Regions from separate parts of the uncultured Pseudosulfitobacter sp. genome, predicted to be linked through region 1. Evidence: riboswitches for the same ligand, from Rfam matches in the RefSeq annotation. Region 1 holds a riboswitch; each other region holds the start of a gene.
The links. A riboswitch is a leader RNA that binds a small molecule or an ion and turns the genes downstream of it on or off. The one in region 1 is predicted to bind cobalamin.
Positions count from the first base shown of each region.

Region 2: linked by a shared signal. The riboswitch ahead of AAC077_RS06400 (hypothetical protein) and the one ahead of AAC077_RS15795 (energy-coupling factor ABC transporter permease) in region 1 are both predicted to bind cobalamin.
Region 3: linked by a shared signal. The riboswitch ahead of AAC077_RS01395 (TonB-dependent receptor) and the one ahead of AAC077_RS15795 (energy-coupling factor ABC transporter permease) in region 1 are both predicted to bind cobalamin.

Region 1 is NZ_CAXBJW010000007.1:118,243-122,329, forward strand. It holds gene AAC077_RS15785 (ABC transporter substrate-binding protein) at 1-4, opposite strand, end outside; cobalamin riboswitch at 106-296, opposite strand; gene cobF (precorrin-6A synthase (deacetylating)) at 334-1,071, opposite strand; gene AAC077_RS15795 (energy-coupling factor ABC transporter permease) at 1,141-1,818, opposite strand; cobalamin riboswitch at 1,875-2,058, opposite strand; gene cobA (uroporphyrinogen-III C-methyltransferase) at 2,102-2,821, opposite strand; gene AAC077_RS15805 (cobyrinate a,c-diamide synthase) at 2,821-4,087, opposite strand, start outside.
Region 2 is NZ_CAXBJW010000001.1:1,289,208-1,293,294, forward strand. It holds gene AAC077_RS06390 (Mrp/NBP35 family ATP-binding protein) at 1-13, opposite strand, end outside; gene AAC077_RS06395 (DUF1127 domain-containing protein) at 125-472, shown strand; gene AAC077_RS06400 (hypothetical protein) at 1,388-1,660, opposite strand; cobalamin riboswitch at 1,767-1,963, opposite strand; gene AAC077_RS06405 (UvrD-helicase domain-containing protein) at 2,036-4,087, opposite strand, start outside.
Region 3 is NZ_CAXBJW010000001.1:276,325-280,411, forward strand. It holds gene AAC077_RS01395 (TonB-dependent receptor) at 1-1,719, opposite strand, end outside; cobalamin riboswitch at 1,854-2,057, opposite strand; gene AAC077_RS01400 (DUF2312 domain-containing protein) at 2,205-2,468, shown strand; gene AAC077_RS01405 (hypothetical protein) at 2,621-2,941, shown strand; gene AAC077_RS01410 (hypothetical protein) at 2,954-3,472, opposite strand; tRNA gene AAC077_RS01415 (tRNA-Thr) at 3,730-3,805, opposite strand; gene AAC077_RS01420 (hypothetical protein) at 3,953-4,087, shown strand, end outside.

The sequences.
Region 1 (4,087 bases):
TCATCCGATCCGTCCCGTCAGATTGGACCATCAGGGAAGAGACGTGAAACGGATTGCGGCCGAGCGGCAACGTAATGTTTCCCGCCCCGGCACACCCCGTCCGGTCGAAGTTACATGTGTGTCGGCAGGTCTCCTGACTGACGGGTCACGGCACCTCTCACCTTCCCGGAGATCACTCCAGTGGCATATCGAGAGGCGCTTACCGCCTACAGTTGCGGGGGCAGTTCCGTTTACCGGCAAAGCCGGAACGGATTCCCTTTGAATTCCCGAAGGAAACCGACGCTGCGATGTCTGGCATGGATGCGGGGGTAAAGCAAGATGGGCCAGGCCCCATTAGTCCTTTCGCAGAAGGTAGATGTCCATGATCCACCCGTGCTGTTGTCTTGCCACCTCGCGGGTGGCAATGATCCGCTTTGTGACATCCTGCACGCGCCCGTGGTCGAGGATCTGTTCTGGCATCCCCAGAAACGCACCCCACCAGATCGTCAGCCCATCGGTCGGCAAATGCTGAAAGCTGCACGCACCGTCCAGCATCACGACAACCGTTTCGGCGCCATCGGGCCATCCCGCGTCGCGCAGGCGGCGGCCTGTCGTGATCACCACCGCACCGTTGATCGTGTTCAGAGGCAGCATGTGCGCTGCGGTCAAAGCCTGAATGGCGCTGATTCCGGGCACCACGCGCACGGACGGCTGCGGCACCAGACGCGCGGCGATCCGGATTGTGCTGTCGTACAGGGACGGATCGCCCCACACCAGCACGGCAACCGGGCCGGACACTGTCGCATCTGCCAGCGCCGCCTGCCAGCGCCGCGCGATTTCATCGTGCCACGCGTCGACACGATCAAGATAGGGCTGCGCGGGGTCACGCACCGGATAGTCAAAGCTGATCACCTGAGCCGTCGTGCCGCTGGCCGCGATCATGCGATGGCGAATGTCCGCAAGATCGCTCTTGTCCTCGCCCTTGTGCGGCACCAGGATCACCGCCGCCTCTTTCAGCGCCTGCGCGCCTTCCGCCGTGAGATGGCCCGGGCTGCCCGTCCCGATGCCGATCAGCCATAGATCTTGAAGCATGATGTTATACCATTAAAAAAAAAATTCCGGACCCGCGAAGGGCCCGGAATAACGTTGGGGGTTTGTCGATCAGGCGGCGTTATAGAGCCGCGCCGTGAAGAGACCGCGCAGGCTGCTTTGGCGCAGCGTCTTTGCTGCGGCCAGCACGGCCAGATCAACAAGCGGTTCGATCAGAACGACCAACATGTAAGCCGCACCGAACGTCCAGACCGCGCCAAGGTTCTCCGCGCCCGCGCCCTGGCCATAGATCGCCCAGAACGCGACCCATGCGACAACGCCGCCCTGATAGACGCCCGACATTTTCAACACGTGTGAATACGACAGATCGACATAGGCGCGGCCTTGGGGGACCACGCGTTTTGCCAGCGCGTCAATTGCGAACAGAGGGACCAGCAGAGTGGTCACATTGACAAAGTACATCGGCAGATCGGTCGGCGCAAAGAACATGCCCTGCACGAGCAGACCAAGCGCCAGACCAATCGCGGAAGGTGCGGCGCCCAGCAACAAGAACAGTGTCGTGCCAAGGATCAGGTGAACCTCGGACACGCCGACCGCGAAATGGGGCAACACTTCGAAAAACACAAACACGCCGACAGTGGCAAGCACCGTGCGCGCGGCAAAGGTGATGATGTCGCTTTTGGCCAGATCGGCGGCCACCAGTTTGACGGAATAGCCGGTTGCAGCCGCGGCCGTACCATAGGCGAAAACCATTTTGGCGCCATCTACGACGCCGGGTTCGATATGCATTAAGATCGTCCTTATAAGAACCGCCCCTCCGGCGGTGATGGATATGTAAAAAGGCCAAGGCCTTTGGGTTTTACGGCAGGTCTCCTGACTTGCGGGTCGCGGCGCTTGGGACCTTCCCAGCCGGTTGGCCAGTGGTATTTCCCTTGCGCTCACCGCTTACAGTTGCGGGGGCAGTCCAAGCATTTCACCTGGTTCCCTTTTAAGGCACTTTTACGTGCCACCGTGGGGAAAGACTAAGTCAGTTATTTGCATACGGCAACGATCATTCCTGTGCCGGGGTTTGCTAAATCGAGGCCAGCGGACCGTAGAGGATAAGTGCCGGCGTATCGGATATTCCGGCGCTCAACTTTTCGGACAAGGCCGCGACTGTGGTGCGGGTCAGACGCTGGGCGGGGCCTGCGACATCCTCGGCCAGAAGGGCGGGCGTGTCGGCGGGCAGCCCGTGCGCGTTCAGCAGCGCATAGAGTTTGGGAAACGTGCGTTTCCCCATGAAAACAACGGTTGTTGCGGTTGCGTCGGTCAACGCGGGCAGGTTCAGGTCTGTGGGGAGCTGACCGCTGATGTCATGCCCTGTCACGAATTGGACCCGCCGCGCTGTCAGGCGTCTGGTCAAGGGAATGCCCGCCGCGGCGGCCGCGGCGATGGCCGAGGGCACGCCGGGAATAATCTCGTATGGGATGCCCGCCGCGCGCAGTGCGACCAATTCTTCCTCGAGCCGGCCGAACAGTCCGCCATCGCCCGATTTCAGGCGCACCACGCGTTGGTCGATTTTGGCGTAATCCAAAAGCAACCGGCTGACGTGATCCTGTTTTGGCGAGGCGCGCCCTGCCCGTTTGCCGACCCCGACAAGATCCGCGCCTGCGCGCGCATGGGCCAGTATCGGCCCCGACGACAGATCATCAAACAGCACCGCATCGGCGTGTCTGAGCCTGTCTACCGCCTTGAGCGTCAAAAGTTCAGGATCGCCCGGACCAGAGCCGACGAAGCTTACAAACCCTGTCATCAGGTTTCCTCCGCAGTGATGAAGTGGAAAAACGTGCCGGTCACCGATCCACGACAGGACCCGGTTTCGGGGACTGCCGCGCCGTCGGCATCGGTCACCGCAGCGAGCGGCGCATCGGGTTGTTCCAGAATGGTAGAGTAGTGAAATTCATGCCCGCGCAGGCGCGCGGTTGGCGCATGTCCCGGCATTGCGGCGCAGAGCGTTGCCTGACGATACCCAAGGTGCAGTTTTCGGGTTTCGTAGCTGGTGACCAGCCCAAGCAAACCGACCATCGGGTGGCGGACGCCATCCTTGTCGATCAAGGCTTCGCCCAATGCCATATAGCCGCCGCATTCGCCGTGGACCGGCCGGGTTTTGGCGTGGTCGCGCAGACCGCGTGCGAATGTCTGCGCCGCTGACAGCCGGGCTGCGTGCAGTTCGGGATAGCCGCCGGGCAGCCAGACAAGGTCGGCGTTCGGGTCGGGCGCTTCGTCGGCAAGCGGTGAAAACGGCAGCACCTGGGCGCCAGCCGCGCGCCAGCCTTCCACCAGATGCGGATAGGCAAAGGAAAATGCAGCGTCCTGAGCCAGTGCGATCCGCTGGGCGGGCGGGTCAGGCAACCTGCCACCGGCGGCCCCCGTGCTGGCAGCCATGCCGCGCGCGGCGGCCTTGATCGCGGGAAGATCGACATGCGCCCGCAGGAAATCCGCATATCCTGCAATCGCGGCCTCCAGATCCGGATGCTCGGCCGCTTGCACCAGCCCCAGGTGCCGCTCGGGCAGTGTCAGATCACCCCGCCGGGGCAGCACGCCCAGCACGGGCAGCCCCGCCTTTTCCATACCCAACCGCGCCAGCCGTTCGTGGCGCGGCGAGGCCACGCGGTTCAGAATGACGCCGGCAAACGGCACATCGGGATTGTACTGCCGGAACCCAAGGGCCACCGCCGCTGCCGATTGTGCCTGCCCACTGACATCCACCACCAGAACGACCGGCCAGCCCATCAATGCCGCTGTTTCGGCGCTGGCGCCAAACCCGCTTTGGCCGCGTGTCGCGACGCTGTCGTACAGGCCCATGGAGCCTTCTGCGATGCAGATATCGACGCCTTTGGCCTGCGCTGAAATCGCGCCCAGAAGCCCCAGCCCCATCGCCCATGTGTCGATATTGTACGAGGTCCGTCCACTTGCCGCACGGTGAAAGGCCGGATCAATGTAATCGGGGCCGGACTTGAAGGCCTGAACGGACAGCCCGTCCTGCACCAGGGCGCGCAGAAGGCCCAGCATCACGGTG
Region 2 (4,087 bases), on a different contig from region 1:
TTGTAAGTGTCATGTCATACCTCTTTTCACAGCCATTGTTGTGGCAGTTGCCGCCGCAGGTGCAACCCCTAACGGCGGTTTGCACAAGGCTTGGGCGCTTTGCAAAAATAGGTCAGTGCCCCCTATGCATTTGCTGCATGGCAGCATTGTTGATACGTCTATTGTGCAGGCGCAGCATTTCACTAAATTGAAGTCAACACGAACGCAAACGAACGCAAAACAAACATCCGAGGCACCGACGAACATGGCCTATCTGAACCAGACAACCACATACGCAAGCCTGACCGAGCGTCTGCTGGCAACCACAGCACGCCTGCTGGACGCCGCTGCGGCACGTCAGGCAAAACGCGCGGTCTACCGCACAACATTCAACGAGCTGGCAAGCCTGGGTGATCGCGATCTCGCTGATCTCGGCCTGCACCGCTCGCAAATCCGCCGGATTGCCACCGAGGCAGCCTACGGCGACAAGTAATACGAGTTCGGGCATTTTCACCTCCTCCCGGAAATGTCCGTCACGACGCGGCGGTATCTCTCCTCCTCCCTGATGCCGCCGCACCTTTTCCCCGATCAAACGGGGATACGACATCGCTGCCGGTCTTTCCTCCTCCCTGACCTGCGCAGTGACTAACGCGGCGACACCGCTCCTCCCTCAGGTGTCGCCGCACAGGATACCCCGGTCAAACGGGGGTTTGGATCGCCACTTGGGTCTCTCCTCCTCCCTGACCCGGTGGTGAACTAGGCGGCGGCCCTTCCTCCCAAGTGCCGCCGCACCTTCTACCCCGGTCAAACGGGGATACGGATCGCCACCTGGCCTCTCCTCCTCCCTGGCCCGGTGGTGAAAATACGCGGCGGTCTCTCCTCCCAGATCCCGTCGCACCCTAAAATTGTCGGGCCTCTCCTCCTCCCTGGTCCCGGCAATTGCAAAGGCGGCGGTCCCATCCTCCCGGGGCCGCCGTTTTTTTATGTTTGTGAGGGGGTTCGGAATGTGGTGTCGGCGCGCGGCGCGATTGGTCGCTGTGCGGGACGAAGCTGCCGTTAGAAATGGAATGCGAAGCCGCGCATCGTCGGGCCGTGGTGCGGCGATCCTGCTTCTGTGACTGGCACTTTATGGCAGCCAAGCACATCCAACCTGTCCGTCACGCGCAACAGCAACCAAATCGCCGTGCCGTGGGGCGGCCCGGCGATGCGCGGCGGCCTTCGGCCTTGATTCCGCGCGGGGGAAAGAGGAACAGGCTCGAACCGGACATTCAGAGCAAATCGCCCTAAGGGCTGCTTTGAGCCCCAAGGAGAGCAGACCTGTCGATCGGTTTCCCCAACCAAATCGCTTGTCGAAAACCACTGCTGGCTCACGCTGACAACAGGTGAGGGTTACGCAGTGCCAAACCGCTTAATGCACCATCCGACGCCCCGCAGCCCCACCCCGGCGCTGTGGCGTCGGAATGTGATGCGTCGCCGCTGCGATATGATCCAGAAAAGCGCTGACCGCAGGGCCGGGGTTGTCATCCTCCCAATGCGCCAGCACATCGCGCGCCGCCTGTCTGGGCCGCACGTCCTGCGGCAGGGTAAACACCCATTCCAGAAACCCCGCCCGCGCCGCCGCATCGCCGTCGGCACCGGCATTGTCCAGATCGGCAAGCCCTGCCACGATCCTTGAAAACATCTGTCGTCCTTTCCCGTCACGCCCCGTGACGTATTCCATTGGACGGATGGTTCGGGAAGGGCAGCACGGGAACAGACCTGTGCACAGCCGCCTCCATCGCCACCCGCGATTCACGTAACACCAAGGCTGGTTTCCGGGCTTGGGGCGGGCGGCCTTGCGGCCTGCGACGGGCACCTTCCCGGGGACTGTCCCCAGTGGCCTTGCCCGTTGCATCCCACCCTCACCGTTGCGGGGGCAGCGCCGGCATCTCACCGGCTTCCCAATTCTCCGCCCGTGGGCGGCACCTTGGACGTTCAGATTAGAAGTGCAGCCGATTCACAGCAAGTGCAAAGACGGCAGCAAGCGGCTGTTTGCGACGTGCCCTGGGGTCATGCCCTAAAACGGAATATCGTCGGTGCCGGTGATGAACTTTGACACGACCTTTTTCAGCCCCGCCTTTTCAAACGCGATCTCCAGCTTGTCGCCCTCGATCCCGACAACCGCGCCATAGCCGAACTTCTGGTGGAACACCCGTTCACCGACGGTAAAGCTGCTGACGGCGCTGGCGTCGATGGTGGTGTTGCGGCTTTCGCGGGGCTGGCTGACCGACCGGTCCTGACTGCGCGCCTGCAACCGCCGCCATCCGGGCGAGTTGTAGACATTGGCATCGGCCGCAGCATCGTGCAGGCGGGATTTGACCTCGGCCATGCCGGCCGCACCGTAATTGCCACCGTGCAGCCCCGGCGGGGTCAGCACATCGACGTGGTCGGCGGGCAATTCGTCGATAAACCGCGACGGCAGGGCCGACTGCCACTGACCGAACACGAACCGGTTCGACACGAACGAAATCGTGCACACTTCCTCGGCGCGGGTGATGCCGACATAGGCCAGCCGCCGCTCTTCCTCCAACCCCTTCAGCCCGCTTTCATCCATTGACCGTTGCGAGGGGAACAGGCCGTCCTCCCAGCCGGGCAGGAACACCATGGGAAATTCCAGCCCCTTGGCCGCGTGCAGGGTCATGATGCTGACCTTGGCGCCCTCGCCTTCCTGCTCGTTGTCCATGATCAGGCTAACGTGCTCCAGAAACCCTTGCAGGTTCTCGAAATTGTGCAGCTGGTTGATCAGCTCCTTGAGGTTCTCCAGCCGCCCCGGTGCCTCGGGTGTCTTGTCGTTCTGCCAGTGGGCGGTATAGCCGCTGTCGTCCAGAATCACCTCGGCCAGTTCGATGTGGGTATAGTCCGGCGCGGTGTCGGTTTCGGTGTCCACCACGCTGTCGTCATCGTCCAGAACGCGGGTGCCGTTCGACCGCAGCATCGCGGACCAACGGTCGATACCCTCGACCAGCTTGCGCAGCTCGGCACCCCCCTTGCCCTTAATCAGCCCTTGTTCAACCGCAATCCGCGCGCCTTCGACCAGGTTCACACCATTGGCCCGCGCCGTGATCTGGATCGTCTGCTGCGCCTTGTCGCCAAGGCCGCGCTTGGGCGTGTTGACGATACGTTCAAACGCCAGATCATTGTCCGGCGACACCACGACACGGAAATAGGCCATCGCATCGCGGATTTCCAAACGCTCGTAAAAGCGCGGGCCACCGATCACGCGGTAGGGCAGCCCGATGGTCAGGAACCGGTCCTCGAAGGCGCGCATCTGGTGCGAAGCACGGACCAGGATCGCCATCTCGTCCAGGTTCATCGCCCGCAGGCCACGGGTGCCACGCTGCGCCGCCTCGATCTCCTCACCGATCCAGCGGGCCTCTTCCTCGCCGTCCCAATGGCCGATCAGGCGCACCATCTCGCCCTCGGTCTCTTCGGTCCACAACGTCTTGCCCAGCCGGTCCGAGTTGCCCGCAATCACGCCAGACGCTGCCGCCAGAATATGCGGGGTCGAGCGGTAGTTCTGTTCCAGCCGCACCACATGCGCGCCGGGAAAATCCTTTTCAAACCGCAGGATGTTGCCCACCTCGGCCCCGCGCCAGCCATAGATCGACTGGTCGTCGTCGCCCACGCAACAGATGTTCTTGTGCCCGCCCGCCAGCAGCCGCAGCCAAAGGTACTGGGCGACGTTGGTGTCCTGATATTCGTCCACAAGGATGTATTTGAACCAGCGTTGATACTGTTCCAGCACATCGGGGTGCTTTTGAAAGATCGTGACCATGTGCAACAGCAGGTCACCGAAATCCGTGGCGTTCAGGTCGATCAGCCGGCGCTGGTATTGCGCGTACAGCTCGACACCCTTGTGATTGTAGGCCCCCGCATCCGCCGCCGGGATCTTGTCCGGCGTCAGCGCGCGGTTTTTCCATGCATCAATGACCCCGGCCAGTTGCCGCGCGGGCCAGCGTTTGTCGTCAATGCCCGCCGCACTGACCAGTTGTTTCAACAGACGCAACTGGTCGTCCGTGTCCAGAATGGTAAAGTTCGACTTCAACCCCACCAGTTCCGCGTGCCGCCG
Region 3 (4,087 bases), on a different contig from region 1:
GCTGAAGTCATAGGTCATGGAGGCGTTCACCACGGTGTAGTCGGGCATTGCATTGCCGCCGTCATTGGCGCGCCCTGCGACGTGGTTCAGCACCAGCTGGCCTGACAGCTTGTCGCTCAGGTCTGCCTCGACGCCAATGACAAAGTCGTGCTTGGGCACGCGTATCAACTGGTTGCCGCTTGAATCTTTGCCATCTGTGTAGGTGTACGAGCCGAACAGATCGGTGCCCGCCCCCAGCGCCACGCGGCCCGACAGTTCAAGGCCAGAAGTTCGCGATGCACCTTGCAACTGTTCAAAGCGCCCCGGAATCGGCCCAGTCCAGCCATCAGGATCAAAGTAGTCTATCAAGTTGTCGATTTCTGTGTAGAAGACGGTGGCCTTGATCTGTGCATCTTTGGCAAAGCGGTGTTCAACGCCAATCTCGGCGCTTCGGCTTTCTTCTTGAACCAATGACGAGTTGCCATAGAGAGGGTCGAACAACTCGTAGAGCGATGGCGCACGGAACCCGGTGCCAATGGACGCGCGCAGGGTGGTGTCCGCTGTGATGCGCCAGTTGGCCGCAAGACGGCCCGTGGTGAACCCGCCAAAGGTCGAGTGGTCGTCGTGACGAAGAGCAAAGCTCAGGTCCACATCCTCGGAGGCGGCATATTGTGCCTCGCCAAAGACCGACGCGATCTCGTAAGTGTTCTTGACTCCGTCGACGTCAGATTTTTCTTCGGTGTAGCTGGCGCCAAAGGCCAGATCAACCGCGCCCATCTGGGTCACGCCTTTGTAGGCGAGCTCGTTGCGGCGTCCATTGAAATTGCTATTGCCACCAGATTTATATTCGCGGTCGGTTTCTGAGTAATTCATGGAAAAAGTATGCTGAATTACACCGCCATCGACTTCAGCGTAAATGCGTGCGCCTTTCCGTGTAATAAGCGATAAATCGTCGGTATCTGTGAGGCCCGGATTGAAGCTGTCATATTCAGTTTCGCTATCGATGTAGTTCAATGCGAAACCAAGCTTGACAACATCGGTGGCCTGATGGGCACCCGTTAGAAAAAGCGTCGTGCCTTTATAACCGTCAGCTTCGTCGTTGCCATCATTTTCATCAGCCGCAGAAAACCCGTTGGTGTCGATATGGCTGAAGGTAAAGGCGAGCTCACCGCGCTCAGTTTTGGTCGCCACGCCAAATGTGGCGGAATAAGTGTCGTAGCTGCCTGCTTCGAAGCTATAGCGCAGTTGTGTTCCCATTTCGGTGGCACGCAGGGTGGTGATGTTGATCACCCCACCAATAGCCTCTGAACCGTAGATTGCTGATTGCGAGCCTTTCAGCACTTCGATCCGGTCGATACCCGCGGTGGTTAGGCTGCCGAATCCGAAAGATGTTTGCCCGCTGGAAGGGTCGGTCATGTCGATGCCGTCGATGTAGACGGGGATGTATTTGCCGGGCAGGCCACGGATGCGCAGCGTCGTGGTGCTGCCAAGGCCGCCATTGCCCGACACCGAAATGCCCGGCAAAGTGTCCAGCGTTTCTTCAACGCGCGCGCTGCTGCTCTTTTCGATGTCGTCCTGCTCGGCCACTTCGACCACAGTGCCGGTGCGTTTCGTCTCAACCGGCGTCTGGCTGGCCGAGACGGTGATCGTGCCCAGATCAAAGGCGTCATCCTGCGCCAGTGCAACGCGGGGCAGGGTGGCCATGGCCAGCACGGAGGCCGAAGCGAGTAGATGTTTCATAAAATTATCCCCTTACAGACGGGTCGGTTGGGTCCGGCCCTTTGGTCGTCGATATGGGAAAGGACAAAGCGCCTTCCGCCGGTGAAACGCCACCAAAGCGGTCAGGCCGCCGACACATACGCACCCCGCGCGTGTATCCGGGTGATCCCTTTGGCAGGTCTCCTGACTTGCGGGTCGATGCGGGGCCGCGCCTTCCCGGGGTTGATCCCCAGTGGCATGTGACGGCGGCGCTCACCGCTTACAGTTGCGGGGGCAGTCACGGATTTGGGGAAATTGCCCCGTACCGCGTTCCCTTTAACGACGAGTCACCCCGCCGAACCAAAGTAGGCGTGGCTTAGCCTGCGGATCGCTGCCGATCAAGTTGTGAATGCGACGCAGCAGGCGGGGCTTGCGTCAAACCGGCGTCAAAGGTGACTTGCAGGCGGCAGGGCAGGACGGTATCGGTTGGGTCTTGCCAGACCAGCCCTGACCGAAGGACGCGCCCCATGACCGACACCGCCACGAACCTTGAAAGCTACCGCGTGACCGCCGACGAACTGCGCCAGTTCATCGAGCGGATCGAACGTCTGGATGCCGAGAAAAAAGACCTTGCCGAACAGCAAAAAGAGGTGATGGCCGAAGCCAAAGGGCGCGGTTACGACACCAAGGTGATCCGCAAGGTCATCGCCCTGCGCAAGCGCGAGCCCGACGACATCGCCGAAGAAGAAGCGGTTCTGGAGATGTACAAAGAAGCGCTGGGCATGTCCTGACGCGGGGCGCGGGGCGCGCGATTGCTTGCCTCGCACCTGCTGCACCCTGTCCGTACCGGGACGGTGCACCTCTTTACTTGAATGCTTGCCGCCTTTGACCGGGCAGCGTAGCGTCAGGGGCGTGGTCAATTGTCGGCCACGGGGGGATTTTCATGCGACAGACCACCGGCTTTGCCGCGTTGCTTTGCGTCCTGTCAGGGATGTCATCACCGGCCCTGGCCTCCGAGGCTTGTGAGGTTGTCGCAACCGTTGCGGGCGCGGCAAGCGTGCCACTACATGCTGAACCCGACGAGAGTTCGGACCTTCTTCACGTTGTGCCCGTGGGAGATATTGTTCTTTACCCTCAACAGGATCTGGCTCCGGCGCAGTCGGAAAGCTGGCTGTGGGTGCGCCACGACAGCACACAACGCGACATCTGGCAAAGCGGCATCGCGGGCTGGTTGCGCGTTGAGAATGTGACAGATTGCGGCTGAGCGCGGCTGCGCCTAACCCTGGCCGTTCTCGAGAAACTGAGATGCGTCAAGAATGGTTTCCGCCAACCCGTCAAAGAAACGCGGCGACATGACATCAATCAAGCCCGAGGGCGCGCCCTCGGCCCTGGTCGGGCCTTCCGCGGCCTGTACCACGGCAAACATCGGTGTCTTGGCGCTCAGCAACTCACGATGGCTCGCGCCTGTGCCGTGCTTCAGGACATTGATCGCCAGGTAGTATTGGTGAAGCCTGTGGGCAAGATCGGCATGTCCGGCGGCCGACAACCGGGCTTCGACTTTGCGTGACAGCGGGCCGCGTTTGAAATGGCGCTGCATGCGTGCTTCGAACACGGTAAAGACATCGACGGCCGCCAATTCGATTGCGACCGTTTCAGATGTCACTTCTTCGATTTGCGCGCCCGACAGAGGCTGACCCTGCGCATGTTCCAGGATTGCCGAAATCCGGTCTTGTGACGCTTTCGCGGCAGTCAGTGCAGCGTTAACCAGTTCTGGCAGGGTCTGTGAGGATGTCATGGTGCGTCCTTGATAAGATTTGCTCTCCCAATAAGCTAAAATGTCGCCGAGGGTAGGCCAAATGTATCCGCCGGCTCTGCACAGTTTGCGGTCTTGGCAAGAGAAGAGGGGCTTGGCGATTCTCCCGCAAGGTTGGGCTGTGGCCACAGCAGGAGGGACATTTCGAAAGGAAGCGCCTTTGGCCCCGGTTTATGATGACATGCGCACGTATAAGAGCGCTGTGACTGCGCGAAAAATTACTGAGATTTAAGGAAAAATGGTGCCCCCACACGGACTCGAACCGCGGACCTACTGATTACAAATCAGTTGCTCTACCAGCTGAGCTATAGGGGCACTCGGGCGCTCGTTTACTGCGCTGTTACACGACGCGCAAGATGAAAATGCACTTGCTGATGCAGTTTATGTTTGGTGGTTTTCCCGACCGTCAAAAACGCTATAACAAACGCACGGGCACAGCCTTACAGGATCAGACACCCATTTATGCAGATTGTTCTTCATACAGGCGCGCACTTCACGGAAGAAGAGCGGTTGGTCAAATGCCTGCTGCGCAACAAGGAAGACTTTGCCGCCAAGGGCGTGGCCGTGCCCGGGCCTTCGCGCTATCGCAAATTGTTG